Regions from separate parts of the Pseudonocardia sp. Ae331_Ps2 genome, predicted to be linked through region 3. Evidence: predicted binding sites of a transcription regulator. Region 3 holds the regulator's gene; each other region holds the start of a gene.
What was found. Region 3 encodes LexA, which represses DNA repair genes until DNA is damaged. Its sites were predicted from a motif close to CGAACACGTGTTCG; they were not measured.

Region 1: a site for LexA is predicted at 1,782-1,795, ahead of recA (recombinase RecA). Genes of this name have one in related genera too.
Region 2: a site for LexA is predicted at 1,629-1,642, ahead of ruvC (crossover junction endodeoxyribonuclease RuvC). Genes of this name have one in related genera too.
Region 4: a site for LexA is predicted at 1,527-1,540, ahead of Ae331Ps2_RS25485 (intein-containing Rv2578c family radical SAM protein). Genes of this name have one in related genera too.

What each region holds. Positions count from the first base shown of each region.
Region 1 covers NZ_MCIM01000001.1:265,320-269,524, reverse strand. Annotated here, with positions in the region: gene Ae331Ps2_RS01325 (ATP-dependent helicase) at 1-334, opposite strand, end outside; gene Ae331Ps2_RS01320 (hypothetical protein) at 409-930, opposite strand; gene Ae331Ps2_RS31770 (hypothetical protein) at 1,100-1,267, shown strand; gene Ae331Ps2_RS31765 (hypothetical protein) at 1,277-1,438, opposite strand; gene Ae331Ps2_RS01315 (DUF3046 domain-containing protein) at 1,516-1,710, shown strand; gene recA (recombinase RecA) at 1,970-3,022, shown strand; gene Ae331Ps2_RS34105 (regulatory protein RecX) at 3,025-4,205, shown strand, end outside.
Region 2 covers NZ_MCIM01000001.1:5,470,485-5,474,689, reverse strand. Annotated here, with positions in the region: gene Ae331Ps2_RS25580 (molybdenum cofactor biosysynthesis protein) at 1-373, opposite strand, end outside; gene Ae331Ps2_RS25575 (alpha/beta hydrolase) at 373-1,521, opposite strand; gene ruvC (crossover junction endodeoxyribonuclease RuvC) at 1,664-2,314, shown strand; gene ruvA (Holliday junction branch migration protein RuvA) at 2,416-3,021, shown strand; gene ruvB (Holliday junction branch migration DNA helicase RuvB) at 3,072-4,091, shown strand.
Region 3 covers NZ_MCIM01000001.1:391,470-395,674, forward strand. Annotated here, with positions in the region: gene Ae331Ps2_RS01940 (hypothetical protein) at 90-881, opposite strand; gene Ae331Ps2_RS01945 (hypothetical protein) at 1,045-1,269, opposite strand; gene lexA (transcriptional repressor LexA) at 1,512-2,270, shown strand; gene Ae331Ps2_RS01955 (hypothetical protein) at 2,299-3,381, opposite strand; gene hflX (GTPase HflX) at 3,417-4,205, opposite strand, start outside.
Region 4 covers NZ_MCIM01000001.1:5,452,346-5,456,550, forward strand. Annotated here, with positions in the region: gene Ae331Ps2_RS25485 (intein-containing Rv2578c family radical SAM protein) at 1-1,517, opposite strand, end outside; gene Ae331Ps2_RS25490 (YibE/F family protein) at 1,627-3,282, shown strand; gene Ae331Ps2_RS25495 (dioxygenase) at 3,286-4,155, opposite strand; gene Ae331Ps2_RS25500 (citryl-CoA lyase) at 4,152-4,205, opposite strand, start outside.

The sequences.
Region 1 (4,205 bases), 130 kb from region 3:
CGTCGAGCCGCTGCGCGGCCTGGCGGATGCCGGTCAGCGGCGAGCGGAGGTTGCGCTGCACGTCGACGGCGAGGGCCTTGAGCGGGGAGACGTAGAGGACCCGGCAGCGGTGCTTGCGTTCGGCGGGCGGTGGCGTCGCCGCGAGCCGGTCGAGCGCCCAGAGGAACGCGGCCAGGGTCTTGCCGGACCCGGTCGGCGCGACGACGAGGGCGTTGCGCCCGGCCTGTGCCGCGGACCAGGCGCCCTCCTGGGCCGCGGTGGGCGCGGCGAAGGCCCCCTCGAACCACTGGCGGGTGGCGGGGGAGAAGCCCTCGAGTGCGGTCACGCCGACCATCATGCGGGTGGGGTCCGACAGTCACCCGCCGAGCACCCGCCGAGCTCCCGTCGGACCGGGCGTGACCTGCGAGGTCAGCGGGCGGCGTCGGCCCTGGTACGGGGCCAGACCTCCGCGGCGTCCTCGGCCGGGAACTCCGCGACGACCGCCGCGACCGTCCAGACCATCGACGCCAGGAAGTCCACGCCCAGGGCGTCGACGTAGTGCGAGGTCTCGCGGGCGTCGGCCGGGTCGACGAGCGGGGCGATGGTGTAGCGCGCCCGGGCCGCGTAGCGCGGGCCCAGGTTCTGCCCGATCCAGGCCAGTGCCCGCTCGGAGCGGTCGTCGTGGTCGACCAGCGCGGCGCGGGCGGCGTCGTACCAGTCGGCCAGCACCAGGAAGGCCAGCGACCAGCCGGGCGGCGTGGTGTCCGGCGGCACGTCCCGGTCGACCGCGGTCAGCCGGCGCACGGCGAACCGGGCCGGATCGGGCCCCGGCGCGGCGAGCGTCTCGCGGACCGCCCCGGCCAGCACGTCGGACACCATGCGGTAGGCGTTCCGCAGCTCCGCGTCGTCCGCGCCCGCCGACCTGCGTGCGTTCGGGGTCGTCCCCGCCATGTCCACCGTCCTCCGCTCGTGTGGCCGGGCCGGAGCGTAACGCCCTGGCGCACGGCGGCCGTCGCACGGCAGCATCCGTCCGTGACCGCCGCACCCGACGCCGTCTCCCCGCCCCAGAACCCCGCGCAGCCCCGGCTGCTGACGGTTCTCGCGATGGTGCAGGTGCTCGGTGGACGTGGCGATGAACCTGGCCGGTGCCGCCGCCGGAATCGTGGCCGGGGTGCTCGTGACGGTGTCGTCCTACGCGCTGCTCGGCGCGGTGGCGGTCGTGGTGACGGTGCCGTTCCTGCTGGTGGCGGTGCGTTCGGCCGGTGCGGGACGCCCGGCGGCCGGCTGAGCGAGACCCTCAGCGACGGCGCTGGTGGAGCCACCAGCGCACCAGCACGACCAGTGCGGACAGCAGCGCGAGCAGGGACACGATCTGCCACGCCAGTGGCGAGCCGATGCCGGTCGTCGCGAGGACCTCGTCGGCGACGTCGACCGGGACGGTGGCGAGCAGTTCGGACATATCACCCAGGCTACCTGCTCCGGGGCGTCATCGGGCGGACGCCGCACGGAACGGGTGACCCGTCTACCCTCGCGGACGTGCGACTGAGCCACTTCCGGGAACTGATGGAGGGCGAGTTCGGGCCGGTGCGGGCGGCGTCGCTGTCCCGCGACCACGTCTTCTCCGAGCTCGGCGGCCGGACCGTCGAGCAGGCGATCGAGGCCGGCGTCGACCTGCGCCGGATCTGGCGCGCGGTGTGCGCGGCCTACGAGGTCCCACCCGCACGGCGGTAGCGGCGTTCCGGGCGGTCGTGCTGACCGCTCGGCTCCCGTGGGCGCCCGGTCGGCGTGTCGCGGTGTCGGATCGAACGCGTGTTCGTCTACGGTTCCGGCAGGGCTTGCGGTACCGGTCCTGCGGCGTGGTGTCGGACGAGTTGTCCACAGGCGCCGATCCGGGCCCGAAACTGTCAGGGGTACCCCATACCGTTGTGGTGTGCCTCCCCGAAAGACACCAGCAGGACCCGACCGTCGACCACCAGCGAGGAGTCAAGAGATGTCCGCTCCGGACCGCGGCAAGGCGCTCGAACTCGCCCTCGCCCAGATCGAGAAGAACCACGGCAAGGGATCGGTGATGCGCCTGGGCGACCAGGCCCGCGTCCCGATCAGTGCCATCTCCACGGGCTCCATCGCGCTCGACGTCGCGCTCGGCGTCGGGGGCATCCCGCGCGGCCGGGTCGTCGAGATCTACGGCCCGGAGTCCAGCGGTAAGACCACGGTCGCGCTGCACTGCGTGGCGAGCGCGCAGGCCGCGGGCGGTGTCGCCGCGTTCATCGACGCCGAGCACGCGCTCGACCCGGAGTACGCCAAGGCGCTCGGTGTCGACACCGACGACCTGCTGGTCTCCCAGCCGGACACCGGTGAGCAGGCGCTGGAGATCGCGGACATGCTGATCCGCTCCGGCGCGCTCGACATCATCGTCATCGACTCGGTGGCCGCGCTCGTGCCGCGTGCCGAGATCGAGGGCGAGATGGGTGACAGCCACGTCGGTCTGCAGGCCCGGCTGATGAGCCAGGCGCTGCGGAAGATCACCGGTGCCCTCAGCAACTCCGGCACCACGGCGATCTTCATCAACCAGCTGCGCGAGAAGATCGGCGTGATGTTCGGGTCCCCGGAGACCACGACCGGTGGTAAGGCGCTGAAGTTCTACGCGTCGGTCCGCATGGACATCCGCCGCATCGAGACGCTGAAGGACGGAACCGACATGGTCGGCAGCCGGACCCGGGTCAAGGTCGTGAAGAACAAGGTGGCCCCGCCGTTCAAGCAGGCGGAGTTCGACGTGCTCTACGGCGTCGGCATCTCCAAGGAGGGTTCGCTGATCGACGTGGGCGTCGAGCAGGGGATCATCCGCAAGTCCGGCGCCTGGTACACCTACGAGGGCGACCAGATGGGGCAGGGCAAGGAGAACGCCCGCAAGTTCCTCAAGGAGAACCCGGACGTCGCCGCCGAGGTCGAGAAGCGCATCAAGGAGAAGCTGGGGATCGGCGCGGTCGTCGACGCCGAGGAGACCAGCCCGGTCGAGCCCCTCCCGGCCCCGGTCGACTTCTGAGCGTGACCGGCGACCACGACGGGTCCGGAGGCACGTCCGGACGGGACGGTGCGGAGCCGACCGGGCCCCGCACCGTCCCGCTCGACGACCTGTTCGGCGTGACCCCGTCGGGTGCCGACGCACCGGATCCGCCTGCGATCCGGACCGTCGATCCGACCGGCGACGAGCCGGGGGAGCCCGCTGCGGAGCCCTCGTCCGTCCCCGGGTGGGACACGAGTCCGCACCAGGTCTCCTTCGCGACGCTCAGCGGCACCGACGGGTCCCCCCCGACGATCACCGACCCGTCGGCGGCCCGGCCGACGGATCCGGCGGCCGACGCTGCGACGGACGGGGTGGCGGAGCCCGCCCCGGTCCGCAGGCTGACCTTCGACGACCCCGCCCCCGGCCCCGCTGCGGGCAGCGGCACGGACGGTGGTGGCGACGGATCCGGCGCGCCCCGCGTGGTCTCGTTCGAGGAGCTCTCGGGACGGGGCACACACCGCGGCGGAGCCCGCCGCGACCGTGCGACCCCCCGCCGGCGCCCGACCACCGCAGCGGCCGTGACCGGTGCGGGTACCGCGGCGGCCACGACCACTCCGCACGCCGCGGCCGACCTGTCCCGGAGCACCGGACCTGCTGGGCCGGGCACCGAAGCGACGGGCACCGAGAAGACGGGCGCCGCCTCCCGTGGCCGTCGTCGCGGCGAGGGTCGTGGCCGGGGGAGCCGCCGGAGCGAGGAGCGCACCCCGCGCGTCGAGACACCGCAGGAGCAGGAGAGCCGCGCCCGCGACATCTGCCTGCGCCTGCTCACCGACCGCGCCCGCACGGTCAAGGAACTCGGCGACGCGCTGCGCCGCAAGGAGATCCCCGACGAGGTCGCGCACCGCGTCCTCGAGCGGTTCGACGAGGTCGGCCTCGTCGACGACCAGGCCTTCGCCGAACAGTGGGTCCGGTCCCGGCACCGTCACCGCGGCCTCGGCAAGCGGGCGATCGCGATGGAGCTGCACCGCAAGGGCGTCGACCGCGAGATCGCCGACGAGGCACTCACCGGCATCGACGACGCCTCCGAACGTGACCGGGCCCGTGAGCTCGTCGTGCGGCGGTTGCGGAGCCTGCCCGTCGGGAGCCGCGAGGAGCGGCAGTCCAGTGCCCGCAAGCTGGTCGGCATGCTCGCGCGCAAGGGCTACGGCCCCGGGGTCGCCTA
Region 2 (4,205 bases), 5.1 Mb from region 3:
AGCGGACCGGGCCGTCGCCGGAGTCCAGGGCGAACAGCGCGCCGGTGCCGCCCCGGCCCGGTGCGGCGAGCGCGTCGACCGGGGCGCCGCGCAGCACGATGTTGCGCCGCGCCGCCCGCGGGGTCGCGGTGGCCTCGACGACGTCGCCGAGGACCGTGCGCAGGTGGTCCAGCGACTCCGCGGCCAGCAGCGTCACCGCGGCGCGGGCGTGCGCCGGGTGGCCGGCGTAGCGGTCGCCGACGATCCCGTGGCCGGCGCGTACCCGGACCTCGTCGCGCAGCGGCGGCTCCGGGTCGGGACGCGGCCCGTCGGCGGGCCTGCCCTCGTAGGCGTGCCGGGACGCGACCACCAGTGCGGTGATCTCGACCCGCATCAGTTCAGCCCGGTCAGGAAGCGGATCACGGCCTCCCGGGTCAGCTGCGCACCGGGACTGCCGAAGGGGCGGTCGAAGACGTGGTCGGCGTAGGGGACGGTGACCAGCCTGCCGTCGACCCCCGCGGAGCGGAGCTGCCGGTCGTAGGCGGCGACCCGGTCGGGCAGGACGTAGTGGTCCGCGGAGCCGAGCAGCAGCAGGGTCGGTGGGAGCCCGGGGCGCACCTGCTCGGCGGGGGAGAGCAGCCGCAGCAGGCCCGGCGCCTGGTCGGCGGTGCCGCCGAACAGGGTGCGCTGTAGGTCGGGGTCGACCAGCGTCAGGTCGACGGGCGGGTAGTAGGCGACCACGCCGACCGGCGGCGGGCCGGGCGTCGGCGGTGGGGCGTCGGCCGGGCCGGTGCCGCCGTACGCGGCGGGTGCCTCGGAGCACGCCAGCGTCCCGTCGAGCAGTCCGGAGGTGACCGACAGCGCCAGCGTCGCCCCGGCGGACTGCCCGCCCAGGACCAGCCGCGCGGGGTCCAGACCCGCCTCGCCCGCGTGCGCGCGGACCCAGTCGACGGCGCACGCGACGTCGCGCTGCTGGTCGCGGCCGACGGGCTCGGGTGGCGGCAGCCGGTAGTCCACCGCGGCGACCGCCCAGCCGCGCTCGGCGAGCCACCGATTCAGCGCGGTGCGGTCGCTGCGGTCCCCTCTGGTCCACGACCCGCCGTGCACCCACACCATCGTCGGGTGCGGACCCGCGCCGGTCGGCAGGTAGAGGTCCAGCGTGCGGCCGGGGGCGAACTCCACCGACCGGTCGGGCTTCCCGTCGGGCTGGCCCAGCTCGGTCAGCGCCGCCGTCCAGTCCAGCGGGACGCCCTGCTCGGACGCGGCCCGGCCCTGCGCGGCCAGCACCGTGACCGACCCGACGACCGCCGCCAGGGCGAGCACCGCCGTCGCGACGCCGGTGAACCGTGCGCCCGCGGCCCGCGCGGCCAGCCCGAACAGGATCCCCAGCACCCCGGCGAGGGCGACGTGCAGCGGGTACGCCCCGGACAGGAACGACCCCGCGAGCCCGATCGCCGGGGTCTCGGGGCGGAACGTCCCCACCAGCACGACCAGCAGCAGCGCGGCCCACACCCACGCGAGGACCCGGAGGAACGACGTCACCTGCGCACCCTGTCATCCCGGGCGTCACCCCGGTCCGCCCGGCCCGGTCCGGACCCGCCGGTCCGGCGTGCCCGCCCGGACGGGACCGTCCCGACCGGTACGGTTCTCGAACGGCTGTGCGGTCCGAGGCGAGGGGGACGCGGTGCGGGTGCTCGGGGTCGACCCCGGACTGACGCGGTGCGGCATCGGCGTCGTCGAGGCCGGTGCGGGCCGGACCGTCGGGTTCGTCGACGTCGGCGTCGCCCGCAGTGAGCCGGCCCTGCCGCTGGAACGGCGGCTGCTCGCCGTCGCCGACGAGGTGGAGCGCTGGGTGGCCCGGCACCGACCCGACGTGATCGCCGTCGAGCGGGTGTTCAGCCAGAACAACGTCCGCACCGTGATGGGCACCGCGCAGGTCAGCGGCGTCGTCGCGCTCGTCGCGGCCCGGGCGGGGCTGCCGGTCGCCTTCCACACCCCCAGCGAGGTGAAGGCCGCCGTCACCGGGGAGGGCCGCGCGGGCAAGGCGCAGGTCACCGCGATGGTCACCCGGCTCCTCGGCCTGGACGCACCCCCGAAGCCCGCCGACGCCGCCGACGCGCTCGCGCTCGCCATCTGCCACTGCTGGCGCTCACCGATGATCGACCGGATGGCGCAGGCCCAGGCCCGCGCCGAGGAGCTGGCCGCGGTGCACCGTGCCCGGCTCGCCGAGGCCCAGCGCGAGCGCGGCGGCGCCCGGCCCGGTGCCGCCGAGCAGTGGGCCGCGGCCCGCGCGGCCGCCGACGCCCGCTCGACCGGCGGGTGGCGCGCGCGCTGATCCCTCTCGCCCGGTGGTGGCGTGGTGTCGCGTGCGGTCCGGTCGGTGCGGCCCGGTAGCGTCGGTGCTCGAACGGTCGTTCGTCGGAAGGGGACCTGTCAGTGATCCACTCGGTGCGCGGTCCGGTGCTGGAGATCGGGCTGGACCACGCGGTCATCGAGGTGGGTGGGGTCGGGCTCGCGGTGTACGCCACCCCCGCCACGCTGGGCGGGCTGCGTCGCGGGGACGAGGCCCGGCTGCCGACCACGTTGGTGGTGCGCGAGGACTCGCTGACCCTCTACGGGTTCGCCGACGCCGAGGAACGCGAGCTGTTCCTGCTGCTGCAGACGGTGTCCGGGATCGGGACGCGGCTCGCGCTCGCCACGATCGCGGTGCTGGAGCCGGACACGCTGCGCCGCGCGCTGGCCGACGGCGACCTGGCCGTGCTCACCCGCATCCCGGGCGTCGGGCGCAAGAGCGCCGAACGCCTGGTCGTGGAGCTGCGCGACAAGGTGACCGCGCCGGCCGCGGTGCCCGCGGGCGCCGTCGCGGCCGCACCGGCCCCGATGCTCGGGGTGCGCGACCAGGTCGTCGAGGCGCTGCTCGGGCTCGGCTTCACCCAGCGCCCGGCCGAGCAGGCCGTCGACGCGGTCCTGGCCCACGCCCCCGACACCGACGCCCGGGACCTGCTGCGCACCGCGCTGTCGAGCCTGGGCCGGTCGCGGTGACCGACCCCGACCCCTATGCCGGGGTCGACGGCCGGCTCGACGAGCGCGCCGTGGACGCCGGGGTCCAGCCGGGGGACACCGACGTCGAGGCGTCGCTGCGGCCCCGCTCGCTGGCCGAGTTCGTCGGCCAGCCCCGGGTCCGCGAGCAGCTGCAGCTGGTGCTGGAGGGCGCCCGTCGCCGCGGCGACCCGCCGGACCACATCCTGCTGTCCGGCCCGCCCGGGCTCGGCAAGACCAGCCTCGCCATGATCATCGCCCAGGAGATGGGGGCCGCGATCCGGCTGACCTCCGGCCCGGCGCTGGAGCGTGCCGGGGACCTCGCCGCGATGCTGTCCAACCTCGTGCCCGGCGACGTGCTGTTCATCGACGAGATCCACCGCACCGCCCGGCCCGCCGAGGAGATGCTCTACCTCGCGATGGAGGACTTCCGGGTCGACGTCGTCGTCGGCAAGGGCCCTGGTGCCACCTCGATCCCGCTGGAGGTCGCGCCGTTCACCCTGGTCGGGGCCACGACGCGGGCCGGCTCGCTGACCGGTCCGCTGCGCGACCGGTTCGGGTTCACCGGGCAGATGGAGTTCTACGACGTCCCCGAGCTGGAGCTCGTGCTCCGCCGTGCCGCCGGGATCCTCGGCATCGACCTGCGCCCCGACGGCGGGGCTGAGATCGCCGGTCGCTGCCGCGGCACCCCCCGGGTGGCGAACCGGCTGCTGCGCCGGGTCCGCGACTACGCCGAGGTCCGCGCGGACGGGGTCGTCACCCGGGAGGTCGCCCGCGACGCGCTGGCCGTCTACGACGTCGACGAGCTTGGCCTCGACCGCCTCGACCGCGCGGTGCTCGGCGCGCTGGTCCGCTCCTTCCACGGCGGCCCGGTCGGGGTGTCGACCCTCGCCGTCGCGGTCGGGGAGGAGCCCGGGACCGTCGAGGAGGTCTGCGAGCCCTACCTGGTGCGGGCCGGGATGATCGCCCGCACCCCGCGCGGGCGGGTCGCGACCCCGCTGGCCTGGACCCACCTCGGGCTGACCCCGCCCGCGGACGCGCCTGCCGGACACCGGATCGACCCGCTGTTCTGACCCGGCGCGCCGCCGGGGCGCCGGAGCGCACGACCGGTCGCACATGGGAGGATCCGGACGGACCGAACGGATCGGGCAGCGCCCGGCCGGGACGACGGGCACCCTGGTGCCCGC
Region 3 (4,205 bases):
GCACCACTGCATGACCCGGGCCGGACACGCCGGCACCACTCCGGGCCACCGGCCCAGCCCACGAGACCGCACCGCGGCCCCGACACTCCTCAGCGCACGGCACCGACCGACGGCACGGCGGCCGCGGGGGCGTTCCAGCCCGCCGCCGCGTCGCCCAGCAGCCCGAGCGCCACCACCGCGGTCGTGGCGCACAGCAGCACCGCGACCCCGGTCAGGAACCGCTCCAGGCGCCCGCGGACCCGGCTGCGGGCCGGGCGGGGGCGGGCCGGGACCAGGCAACGCCGGTCCAGCGGACGGACCGTGCGCGGCGCCGGCACGGCCACCGACCGCGGACCGGACGGCGCCGCGACCCGGGCGGGCCGCACCAGGGTCGCCGTGGAGCCCGGCGCCGAGGTGGTGCAGCGGGGCGTCCGGACCGCGACGTTCGGACCACCGGTGACGCCACGCGGGACCGCCGGACCGACCGGTGCCGCGGTCCGGGCCGCACGCCCGTGAGCCGTCGGACCGTGAGCCGTCGGACCAGGCGCCGTCGGACCGGACGTCGGAACACCGGGCGCCGAGACACCAGGCACCGGGACACCAGGCACCGAGACACCGGCTGCCGAGACACCGGACGCCGTGGCGCGCCGGGAACGGGCGGCGGGGTGCCGCGCGACCGACTCGGTCAGTGCGCGCTCCCGTGCACCGTGGGCGGCCCACCGGTGCGCGGCGCGCGCGACGGCCGACGAGCCGGCACCGGCCGGACCGGCCACACCCTCCGCCGCCCGCACCCGCTCCCGGGCGGCGCGCCGGGCGCGCGAGGTGGGGGTGCCGGGCGCGGGGGCACCGGTCAGGCAGCCGACCGCGCCGTGGTCGCGGATCCGCTCGTCGAGCTCTCGCATGGTTCCTCCTGCCGTCGGACCGCCCGTCCCCCGGGCGGTCTCGTCTCCCCCGCTCCCGACCGGCCCTTCCCCGAGCCCGGTCGAACGGGCGTACGAGCGGTGTAGCACCCGACACCGACAACAACCGCGTCTCCGCAGGTCACCGCACGTGCCGGAGACGCTCTCAGCGTGGCGCGCCGACCGCGGGCGGCACGGCCGGGCCGTGGGCGGCGACGTCGGCGACCACCCCGAGCGCGACGACCGCGGCCGCCGAGGCCAGCAGGACACCCACCGCCGCCACCACGCGGCGCACGGGACCCGGCGTCGGTACGGGCCGCACCGCGCCGGCCGCGGTGCCGACCGGAGCCCGTCCGATGACCGTCATACCCCCGATGACCGCTGCGTCCACGATCGCCACCCCCACTGCCGTTCCCGCTGCCGGTCGCCCCGCGCGGCCGGACGGCGACGCGGACGGCATCCGATCGAACCAGACCGATCGAACCGGTGTTCGATCGAACGCCTGTGCGATGTTCTACCACCACGGCCCGACGGAATCCACGACACGCCCCGGGCGACTTCGAACGCATGTTTGGCGAACGGGCCCGCGACGGCTAGGGTCGTCGCCGTAAGTACCCCGAGGAGGCGAATGCGATGGCAGCGGACGACACCGGACACGGTGGTCCCGGCGTGACCGGCACCGCCGCGGACCGGGGATCCGCGACGGTCCGGGAGTTCCCCGACCCCGCGACCGACACCCGCGGCCTGACCCCGCGGCAGAAGAAGGTCCTGGCCGTCATCCGGGACTGGGTGGACCGGTACGGCTACCCGCCCAGCGTCCGCGAGATCGGTGACGCGGTGGGCCTCACGTCCACCTCGTCGGTGCACCACCAGCTCCGGACCCTGGAGCGCAAGGGCTTCCTCCGGCGCGACCCGAACCGCACCCGCGCGGTCGACGTCCGCAGCCCGGAGCAGATCGCCGGCACCGACGGGTCGGACTCCGACGCCGACACCGCCGAGCTGCGTTCCGCGCGGCCGGCGCCGGCGTTCGTGCCGCTCATCGGCGACATCGCCGCCGGTGGCCCGATCCTGGCCGAGCAGGCCGTGCAGGACGTGTTCCCGCTGCCGCGCGAGATCGTCGGCGAGGGCACGCTGTTCCTGCTCAACGTCAAGGGTGACTCGATGGTCGACGCCGCGATCACCGACGGCGACTGGGTCGTCGTGCGTCAGCAGCCGGTGGCCGAGCAGTGCGAGATCGTGGCCGCGATGATCGACGGCGAGGCGACGGTGAAGACGTTCCGCCGCAAGGACGGGCACATCTGGCTGATGCCGGCGAACGACGCCTACGACCCGATCCCGGGTGACGACGCGTCGATCCTCGGCCGCGTCGTGGCGGTCCTGCGCCGCCTCTGACCTCCTCGGCGGCGCCCGGTTCCCGCGGTCAGCGGGACCGGCGGCGCCGTCCGTGCAGGGACATCGCGACGGCACCGGTCACCAGCAGCACCGCGAGCACCGCCGCCCCGCCCGCGGCGGGCAGCCACGACGGGTACGTGCGGTACTCCGGCACCTCGGCGGGCTGGGCCACGACCGGTGCCCGTGGGCCGGTCGCCGCGGGCACCGCGCCCGGGACGACGGTGATCGCCGCCGCGGTCGGGCCCCGGGCCTCGCTGCCGGAGTGCAATGCACCCCGGCCGTCCGGGGCGATCGCCTCGCCCTGGGCCTCGTCCGGCAACGGCACCGGCAGTGGTGCCCCGCCCAGCGCCGCGACCAGCACGTCGGCCGTCGCCGGTCCGCCGACGGGCAGCGGGAACACCCAGGCGTCGGTGTAGGTCCGCAGCACGGCGGCGCGTCCGCCGTCGGCCACGGTCGGTGAGACCCCGCCGCCGGTGATCGTGCGGGATCCGGCAGCCCCGAGCGGCCCGCCACCGGTGCCCGACCAGGGCAGCACGACCTGTGCCACCCGACGCAGCGGGACCGGGCCCCCGCCCTCGCGCAGCGGTGCGTCGGGTCGGTACACCCCGGCGGCCCCGGTGGTCTTGTCCACCAGCAGGGGCACGCCGTCGTCGCCGACCAGCAGCGCCTCGACGTCGCGCGGACCGTCCGGATAGTCCAGGTCGTACACGCGTGGCGGCCCGGCCGGGGGCAGCACGACGAGCCGGACCGAGCCACGCTGTGCCCCGTTGTCACCGGTGTCGGCGAGCCAGAGATCCCCGCCCGGCCCGAGCCCGAGGTCCTCGACGTCGGTGACCGGGACGTCGGCCTGCCGGGTTCCGGTGACTGCGCAGCCGGACGGGTCCAGGGTGAACGTCCGCGCGGTCCCCCCGCCGTCGACGATCGCGTGGTACCGCTGCGGGGCTCCGCCGGGCGGGCCCTGCGCGACCAGCCCGGACAGCTCCGCCAGCCGCGGATCGTCGACGGTGCAGACCGGGTGCGCCCCGGGCGGCGGCGCGGCCGCACCCGTGAGCGCACCGGCCAGGCAGAGGACAGTGGTCAGGCAGACGACAATGGTCAGGCGGCGGGCCACGACCCCCGGACGCGGCCGCCCACCCGGCCGCCCATTCAGTGGCCCGCTGCCGTCGCCGGCAGGTCGGCGCCGGTCCCGATCGGGACGGCAGAGCCCGCCACCGCGAACGGCAGCACCGCGGTGCCCAGCTCCGGCTTCACCCGCGCCCGGATCCGGGTGCCGTCGGCGGTGTGGGACTCGGCGAGGATCTCGCCGTCGTCGTGCAGCCGCGCGACCAGCGCACCCTCGGTGTAGGGCAGCAGGAGGTCGACCTCGTAGTCCGGGCGCGGCAGGCGCTCGGCGATGTGCTCGCGGAGCCGGTCGATCCCGGTGCCGCTGTGTGCCGAGACGAACACGGCGTCCGGCTGGGCGTGCCGCAGCCGGGCCAGCGCGAGGTCACCGGCCGCGTCGATCTTGTTGATCACGAGCAGCTCGGGGGGCATCGTGTCGCCCGCGGCCTCCCCCACCTCGACGAGCACCTGACGGACCGCGGCGATCTGGTCGTCGGGCAGCGGGTCGGACCCGTCGACGACGTGCACCAGCAGGTCGGCCCGGGCGGCCTCCTCCAGCGTGGAGCGGAACGCCTCGACGAGCTGGGGCGGCAGGTGCCGCACGAACCCGACGGTGTCGGTGAGGGTGTAGTCGTGCCCGTCGGGCGTCTGTGCCTTGCGGGTGGTCGGGTCCAGCGTCGCGAACAACGCGTCCTGCACCAGAACCCCGGCGTCGGTGAGCTGGTTGAGCAGGCTCGACTTGCCCGCGTTGGTGTAGCCGACGATCGCGACCGAGGGGATCTCGTTGCGGCGACGGCTGCCGCGCTGGGTCTCGCGGACCTGGCGCATCGCACC
Region 4 (4,205 bases), 5.1 Mb from region 3:
AGCGCGATCGACACCCCGGTGCCGACGCGCACATCGGCGTTCGCGGCCGCGAGCTGCGGCAGGTCCCGGCCCAGCACGGTGCCCTTGGTCAGGACGGAGAACGGCGTGCCGGAGCGGGCCAGTGCGCCGATCACCCCCGGCATCAGCCGGTAGCGGCCCTCCGCCCGTTGGTAGGGGTCGGTGTTGGTGCCCATCGCGACGTGCTCGCGCCGCCACGACGGCCGGGCCAGCTCCCGCTCCAGCACCCGGGCGACGTTCACCTTGACCACGATCTGGGAGTCGAAGTCCGCGCCGGCGTCCAGGTCCAGGTAGGTGTGGGTGTTGCGGGCGAAGCAGTTGTGGCTGACCACCCCGGCGGCGACGAAGTCACCGGTGCCGGTGGTGATGTCGACCATCGGACGCAGGGTGCCGGTGTCGCGGATCGACACCACCCGCGGCGCTCCCCCGGGCGGCTCCTCGACGCGGGCTCCGCCGACGTCACGCATCCGGGCCACGGCCGGGTCGGTCACCGCGACCAGCCGCAGCTGCTCGGCGACCCCGCCCAGCACCCGCAGCGCCCGCACCCCGGGCCGGGCCGACGGCTCCGAGGCCACCCGGAACCCGAGCCGCCGCAGCGCGTCGACGCAGGCGCGGGCGAGCGTCTCCTCGCCGGGCACGATCCGCAACACCCCGGCGGAGACCTCACCGCAGGCGTCGACGATCCCGCCGACGAAGCCGGCCGACCAGCCACGGGCGGGCCGGTGCGGCCAGGCCGTCGGCGACGGTGCGGGCGCCGCGAGCATCCCGGCGGCCACGGGCACCGGCCGCGCGGTCAGCAGGTGGTGGGCGCGGGCGAGCGCCTCCAGCTCCACCCAGCCGGTCGGGAACGGCTCGGCCCGCACCCGCCCGCGCACCGCGTCGGCCCGGACCAGCCCGCAGAGCCAGCCCTCGGCGTACCCCTCGGGCCGGGGCCCGCCCGGGACCGCGGCCGCACCGGGCCCGACCAGTGCCGTCCCCGGTGTCAGGTGCGGCCGGTCCGCCGAGGAACGGCAGCGCCCCGGGCGCACGTGTGCCCAGCCGGTGGTGGTGAGGAAACGGTGTTCGGCGGAGGTGACGAGCACCGTGCCGTCGTCGAGGGTCACCTCCTGCGCCCGGCGCCGGGTCGACCAGCGCGCGAGCACCGGGGTGCGGACGAACCGGCGCCGCCCGCCGCCGTCGGCGAGGGTGCCGACCACCTCGTCACCCGGGCGCAGCTCCCCGATGGGCCGGGACCGGCCGTCGGCGGTGAGCACCGGGGTGTCCGGGACGAGGCAGTAGGTGCAGGCGTGCGAGCAGCCGCGGTAGGGGTTGACCGTCCACCCGAACGGCACCGGCGACGACGACGGCACCCGGTTGAGCACCGAGCGCGCCTCGACCTCGTGGAACACCGTGTCCGCGAACCCGGGGGTGCGCACCGAGTGCAGCAACCCCCGCATCCCCGGCAGCGCCGTCGCGTGTCCGACCCCGTCCGCCCCGACCTGCTGTCCGTCCCATCGCACCGCTCCAGTCGAACACAAGTTCGAACGACGGACAACCGGTCGTCGCCGGGCGGTCGCGTCCGGGCGAACGGCACCCCGCAGGCCGAAGATCGTTTGCAAGGATGCGGAGGTGCCCCCGCCCCCGCCCGTCCCGCGCGACCCGTCCGCCCCCGACGGCGGCCGGCCCACCGCTCCGCGGACGGGGGGACGGCGGCGCGCCGAGGACCGGGCACCGGGCGCCTCCGGCGGGCACCTGTTCCCGGCAGAACCGGCGCAGCACCGGGCCCGGCGGACACCGGGCACCCGGCCACCCGCCCCGCGCCGTCCGTCCCGCGAGGAGAACGGCGCCTCCCCCGCACCGGCAGGACGTGCCGCGCCGGGCCCCACCGGCGGCACCGACAACAGCACCGACGACAGCGCCGAGACCGGTCCGATCCCCCGCGCCGGGCACCCGGGCGGCTGGGGCGACTGCCCCGGCGCGGCGGGGCCCGGCACCACGACCGGCGCGCCGGCACCGCCCGCCACCGGGCACGACCACGGCGCGGGACTCGGGGAAGGACACCGAGACGGACACAGCGCGGGACACCGAGAGGGACCCAGCGCGGCACACGGCCAGGGACACGAGCAGGGACACGGCCACGGCCACGGGCACGGCGCCGCGTCCCCGGCCGGACGACGGGTGCGGCGGCTGCTCGTCGCGCTGCTCGTGCCGTGCGTGCTCGCGACGCTCGCCGGGGTGGCCCTGCTGTGGCCGGGGGCGACCCCGGTCCCGGAGATCCCGCCCACCCAGCAGGTGCACGGCACCGTCACCACGGTGCAGGTCGCGGACTGCTCCCCCGGCGCCGGGGACCGTCGCTGCACCGGGGTGACGGTCGCGCTGTCCGACGGGCCCCGTGCCGGACGGGACCTGGTGCAGCTGGTGCCGAACGAGCCGTCGACACCGCGGTTCGCGGTGGGCGACCCGGTCACCCTGTCGTGGTCGGGCGCCAACCCCGACGACGCGGGCTCCTACCAGCTCGTCGACTTCCAGCGCGGCGCCCCGCTGGGGTGGCTGGCGGCGGCGTTCGCCCTGGCCGTCGTCGTGCTGGGACGGCTGCGCGGGTTCGCGGCGCTGGTCAGCCTGGCGCTGAGCTTCGTGATCCTGCTGTGGTTCGTGCTGCCGGCGATCCTGTCCGGTGGCTCCCCGCTCGCGGTCGCGGTCACCGGCGCCTGCCTGATCATGTTCGTGGTGCTGTACCTGACCCACGGGTTCACCGCGCGGACGTCGTGCGCGGTGCTCGGCACACTGGCCTCGCTCGCCCTGATCGGGCTGCTCGGCTACTTGTTCACCGTCACCTCCCGGCTCACCGGGCTCGACGACACCACCGCCACCCTGATCGGCACGCTCGGCCCCGGCGTACCGATCGACCCCCGCGGCCTGGTGCTGGCCGGGCTGGTGATCGGCGCGCTCGGGGCGCTGGACGACGTCACCGTCACCCAGGCGTCCGCGGTGTGGGAGCTGGGCGCGGCGAACCCGGGGATGAGCGTGGGCGAGCTGTTCGCCGCCGGGATGCGGATCGGCCGCGACCACGTCGCGTCCGCGGTGAACACCCTGGTGCTGGCCTACGCCGGGGCGGCGCTGCCGCTGCTGCTGTTGTTCACCGTCGCCGCCGGCGGGGTGACGCAGGTGCTGACCAGCCAGGACGTGGCGACCGAGATCGTGCGGACGCTGGTGGGCAGCATCGGTCTGGTCGCCGCCGTCCCGGTGACGACCGGGCTGGCCGCGCTGGTCGTCGGGCGGCGCTGAGTCTCACCCGGCGGGCTGGAGCACGAAGTCGTAGCGGGCCTCGTACCAGGGGGTGTCGCTGTGCCCGCCGTCCGGCGTGGGGCCGGGCTCGTGGCGGTCGAACGCCACGACGAGCTCGCGCTTCACACCGAACACGACGTCGGAGTCGAGGTACTCGGTGCCCTCCCGGAACAGGTGGGTGATCAGCGGTGCGTAGCCGGGCACGGCGAGCAGGAAGTGGATGTGCGCGGGCCGCATCGGGCTGATGTCGGTGCGCGAGATCAAGTCGCCGACCGGGCCGTCCATCGGGATGGCGTAGCCGAGCGGGGCGATGGTGCGCACGCAGTAGCGGCCGTCGGCGTCGGTCGTGTACTTCGCGCGCAGCCGGGCCTCGTCGACGTCGAGCTGGGCCTCGTAGGTGCCGTCGGCGTCGGACTGCCACACGTCGAGCACGGCGCCGGGGACGCCGGTGCCGTCGAGCGAGCGGACGGTGCCGTGCACGAACAGCAGGTCGCCGGGCAGCCCGTCGGACATGTCGGCGCCGAAGTCCTTCTCCGGGGAGCCGTCGATGTGGAACGGGCCCAGCACGGTCGCCGGGGTGGCGGCCGGGTCGAGGCGGTGGTTCTGCTGGACGACGAGCATGGACAGCCCGAGCACGTCGGAGGCGAGGATGAACTCCTCGCGCTTGTCGTCGGAGATCTGCCCGGTGGCGGTCAGCCAGCGCACGGCGGCCATCCACTCGTCCTCGGTGAGGTGGGTCTCGCGGGCGAAGTCGTGCAGGTGGCGCACCAGGGCGGTCATCAGCTCGGCGGTGCGCGGGTCGTGCGCGGTCGCCCAGCGCGCGACGGCGGCGTCGGTGATCGTGTCCTCGGTGACGGTGGTGGGCTGCGTCATCGCAGGTCTCCCTCGGGCTGGTACGGGTCGGGGTCGACGGACCGGTTGTG